One region of the Pseudoalteromonas sp. MM17-2 genome, then DNA from elsewhere that is predicted to be linked to it. Evidence: riboswitches for the same ligand, from Rfam matches in the RefSeq annotation. Region 1 holds a riboswitch; the other holds the start of a gene.
The links. Region 1 has a riboswitch for lysine ahead of dapA (4-hydroxy-tetrahydrodipicolinate synthase). Riboswitches for the same ligand answer to the same signal wherever they lie in the genome.

Region 1 (2,456 bases):
GGCTGCCAGCGTTAAAAGGGGAATAACAAGCTGTAAATGTTCTATTTTTTGCTTAGATTTTGACTCTAATACGGTGACAACAGCATCTAAGTCCTGCAATAACGACAGTAGTTTTTGACCCTGAAAAGCACTTAAAGGTGCATCGCTGCGACTCGCTAACTGCACATACTGGCGCACCCGACCATCCAAGCCCTGCTGGTGATAAAGCGCCAGCACCTGAGGGCTTTGCAGCACCAACTGTGAGCCTAATAAAAACTCATGGTTATTGTAAAAGCGCATAGTGGCACGAGCGAGTTGCTGCTGCTCAAAACTTACAGCACGGTCATTGACGGCCAATTTATGCAATGCAATTTTCTGCGAAAGCATCCGCTGCATACCTGCAATATTTATTACTTTCGCGTCATTTCGCTGCATATCGATACTTTTCATCACATACACTGTAGAGCTAAGTATGACAACAACAAGCACACTGGCTGCCCAGAAATAACGTTTTTGTAAGTGTTTGGTAAGACGTTGCATAAGAGGGCCTTTGCAATAACCCCTTAATACTGACACAAAATCAGCCTTTGTAAAATTTGTTCTCGCTTTAGCGTTGACAGCGTTAAGCATAAAGTGATTGAATAAAAAGGCACCCTTATTGAGTCGGCCGCATGTGCTGCGGTCGCAAGGGCTAGAAGAGGAGCGTCATTCAGGTAGTTGTGGGAAGGAGAGCAAACTCCAAAGCACCATAACGAGGGGAATGTACGCCGAGAGACCAGTAAAGTTTGCTACTTACTGTCTCGGGCGCATGGGTTGAATCCCAGCGACTGTCACCATTAGCGCTTAGCGCTATGTTTTTGGTGGAGAGCTTCTGGTCTTAGTAACGCTGGGCCCATTTGGCTCTGTGTTTTAAGCCCATTCGCTCTTCGAATTTAACCAGTTCGATGCGAGGCGGGCAACCCCTTCCTAATTCAATCGAACTCGCACTAAGTTCGTGAGAGATGACTACAACTCATTCTTTAGCAGATACCATTGTCTGGACAGCATTGATCACTCCGATGCATGCTGACGGCAGCATTGATTTTAACACCTTAACCCTACTTGTGCGCGAGCAAGAGCAAGCAGGAAACGGCATTCTTATTCTTGGCTCTACTGGTGAAGCTCTGGCTCTCAGTATAGATGAGCAACAAGCCGTAGTTCGTCACGTTACGGCGCTCACCTTACGTGTGCCACTGATGGTTGGCGTGGGCGGTTTTAACCTTAGCCAGCAACTACAATGGCTTAGTTTTTGTAACCAACACCCCATAGACGCCTACCTTCTGGGAGCGCCCTTATATGCTAAACCGGGTATTCAAGGGCAGCTACATTGGTACTCGGCACTACTGGATGCCAGCAAAAAGCCGTGCATGTTGTACAACGTGCCCGGACGCGCTGCAGTTAGTATTCCCCCTACGGTCTTAGCACAGCTACAACCGCACCCACTGTGCTGGGCACTTAAAGAAGCCAGCGGTGATATTGCACAATTTGAGGCTTACCGCGAAGCCGCGCCTGAGTTAGCGATTTTCAGTGGCGACGACGCGCTGATCCCTTATTTTGCTCAGGCCGGTGCAGCGGGCCTTGTATCTGTGGCCGCCAACGTCTGGCCACAGCAGACACAGCATCTGGTACAACAATGCCTTCAAGGGCAAAGCGTCAATGCCTTTGTAACCTGGCGCAGTGCAATTGATGCGCTGTTCAGTGCAGCCAATCCAGTACCCGTTAAGTGCCTTTTGCATGCTCTTGAGCGCCTCAACAGCCCGGTGTTACGACCCCCATTAAGCCACCTTGAGCTTAATGACACACTACCACTTCTTAATGCCCATGAACGCATTGTTGCGTGGGCACATTGATAAAATTAGTTAACAAGGTACCTCAGTTATGAGTTGGTTAGACTTACTAAATGACCTCGAAAGCGGCCACGTACGCGCCGCAACACAAGACGAACACGGCCAATGGCACGCCAATGTGGACGTAAAGAAAGGCATTCTCGAAGCCTTCAAAAATGGTAATAACACCGAGTTTGCGGGCGGCTTTGTTGATAAGCACAATCTAGCTCCTCGCGGTTTTAGCGCCCAAGATAATGTTCGCATGGTGCCTGGCGGTAGTGCTGTGCGTCGAGGTGCTTACGTTGCCCCTGGCACCATCATCATGCCACCTGCATATGTCAATATTGGTGCCTTCATCGATAGTGGAACTATGGTCGACAGTCATGCCTTGGTGGGGTCATGTGCGCAAGTGGGCAAAAACGTTCACCTTAGCGCCGCCGTGCAATTAGGTGGCGTGCTCGAGCCAATTGGCGCTAACCCTGTGGTGATTGAAGATGATGCCTTTATCGGCGCGGGCTGTGTCATTGTCGAAGGGGTGGTGGTTCGCCAAGGTGCGGTACTCGCCCCCGGTGTACGTTTAAGCGCCACTATCCCAGTATATGACTGCGTTAA
Region 2 (2,456 bases), on a different contig from region 1:
TTCTTCCATCGTCCTGAACCAGTGCTGGTTTAAACACTCATTTCTGAATTTACCATTTAAGCTTTCAACAAAAGCGTTTTGAGTTGGCTTCCCGGGCTGGATAAAGCTGAGTTTCACTTTGGTTTCTTTTGACCAGAAGAACATGGCTTTACTCGTAAACTTTGTGCCGTTATCACACACTATTGAATTAGGTGCGCCTCGTGTTTCTATCATCTCAGATAAAAATCGAGCAACCTGTTTGCCACTCATTGAAACACGGACAAGCTGCCCGATCATTTCTCGTGAATAATCATCAACCACATTCAGCGTTCTGAAGCGTCGGCCATTGGCTAGCTGATCTGAAACAAAGTCCATAGACCAACGCTGGTTCGGCTTTGACGGTACTTCCAAAGGAAGCCTGGGCCGCTGTATTTTATTCCGCTTTTTGGTGCGAACTTGGAGCCCTTCTTCCGTGTAAATACGATATGTCTGCTTTTTATTCCTCACTAAGCCCTCAGCTTTTAACAGACCGTGAAGCATCAAATAGCCATAACGAGGGGATTCAGTAGCTAAGCACTTTAATCGCTCTCTTAATGTGTTATCCGCCTTCGTTCTTGGACGATATCGAAATGCGGTTCGGCTAACCCCTGATAGTTGGCATGCAGCTCGCTCACTGAGGTTAAATAGCTCGATGAGGTGGCTAGCGATCCGTTTCTTATCCGAAGGCTTCAGCACTTTTTTGAGAGCACATCCTTCATACCTTCAACTTCAAGCATCTTTTCAGCCAACAAACGCTTGAGCTTATTATTCTCTGATTCAAGCTCTTTTAAACGCTTGGTTTCATTAACTTCTAGGCCTGCATATTTACTGCGCCAGTTATAAAAAGTGCCTGTCGATATTCCCATCTCTCGGCAAATATCATCGACTTTAGCGCCAGCTTCATGTTGTTTGATTGCTCGGATAATATGTTCTTCGGTATAACGTTTTTTCATTTTGAGATCTCCATTGTATCCAGTTTATTAGAAATCTCATCAAAATCATGGTGTTAATTTTGGGGAAAGGTCACACTCAACAAGAAGAGCAAACCGTCGAATATAATTGTCGTATGGAAACGCGAACTGTTTGGGTGCCAGTTGATGGTGAGCATTGCCCCATACAACCTTAATTAGATTCCATAATCGGCAATACACAGGCTGGCTGCGGCCAACTTGTGTATCCAAGCAATCATTAACCGCCAGAACACCTTCCAGTGAAGTGTGATATTGACTTCTAGCCGTCTGCTAGGTACATTGCTGATTCACTTCGGTCGCAAGATCGAATGTGTCGCAGAAGAGGTGCGATAGCTAGGTAGTAAACGTGAGGCCGACGACAGCCTTTGATCGTTTACGAGGGAGACTATCGCCGAGGAAGTGCATTGTGCGTCGCAATGGCTTTCGGTTCTTGAGGCTGAATCCTCGGAACTGTCACCTGTAGGGGTGGAGGGCTTCTGGCAATGGACATTCTTACCTTTTAGTCTTGCCAAGTTCTCCTGATTGTATTTGAAAAATAACTCGTTTTTCATCTCGGAGAGATAATGAATCAGGAATATTCTGTCGCCAAGTTTGGCGGTACTTCAGTGGCCGATCATGGCGCTATGAGCCGGTGTGCACAAATCATCGCTGCTAATAATAATGTGCGTGTAGTGGTTGTCAGTGCCAGTGCCGGGGTCACCAATCACCTTGTAGCGTTATGCCAAAGTGCATTAACGCCACAGCAGCGCCAAGCGCACATCGATGGGGTGATCGCTATCCAGCTTAATATTCTCGAATATGTCAGCCTTGATGCCGATTTAGCCCACGGCTTTGATGTCACCTTGAGCGCCTTTGGCAGCAGTGCTGAGCAAGCACCACAATCGAGCGCTCACAGCGATGAGCTACTGAGTTTTGGCGAGCGTTTCTCTTCTTATTTGTTTACTCAGGTATTACGGGAACATGGCGTGGCGGCAACGCGCTTTGATGTGCGTTCGGTGCTCAAAACAGATAGTCAGTTTGGCAAAGCCCAGCCCAATATTAAAACAACAGCGCAGCAAGCCCATGCCCAATTGCTGCCGTTGCTTAAAGATCAAGTGGTTGTCACTCAGGGCTTTATGGGCAGTGATGACTATGGCGATACCACTACCTTAGGACGCGGGGGGTCGGATTACAGCGCGGCCCTACTAGCCGAGGCGATTGGCGCGAACAGCGTATATATTTGGACCGATGTGGTCGGTATTTTCAGCACCGATCCCAGAGTCTGTGCCAAAGCCGCATCCATTGCCTACTTAAGCTTTGACGAAGCCGCCGAAATGGCGACCTTTGGCGCTAAAGTCTTACACCCAGCGACTATTCTACCCGCTGCACGCAGTGGTATTAGTGTGTTTGTCGGCTCCAGTCGCGAACCACAAGGGGGCGGGACGTGGATACAAAAAACGCCCCAAGGAGACACTTTAGCTGGAGTTC

Region 2: linked by a shared signal. The riboswitch ahead of lysC (lysine-sensitive aspartokinase 3) and the one ahead of dapA (4-hydroxy-tetrahydrodipicolinate synthase) in region 1 are both predicted to bind lysine.

The regions. Positions count from the first base shown of each region.
Region 1 is NZ_JAKRFV010000005.1:153,351-155,806, forward strand. It holds gene MHM93_RS06545 (response regulator) at 1-519, opposite strand, end outside; lysine riboswitch at 667-858, shown strand; gene dapA (4-hydroxy-tetrahydrodipicolinate synthase) at 981-1,868, shown strand; gene MHM93_RS06555 (2,3,4,5-tetrahydropyridine-2,6-dicarboxylate N-succinyltransferase) at 1,897-2,456, shown strand, end outside.
Region 2 is NZ_JAKRFV010000001.1:218,055-220,510, reverse strand. It holds one part of gene MHM93_RS01040 (IS3 family transposase) at 1-722, opposite strand, end outside; one part of gene MHM93_RS01040 (IS3 family transposase) at 722-971, opposite strand; lysine riboswitch at 1,301-1,473, shown strand; gene lysC (lysine-sensitive aspartokinase 3) at 1,553-2,456, shown strand, end outside.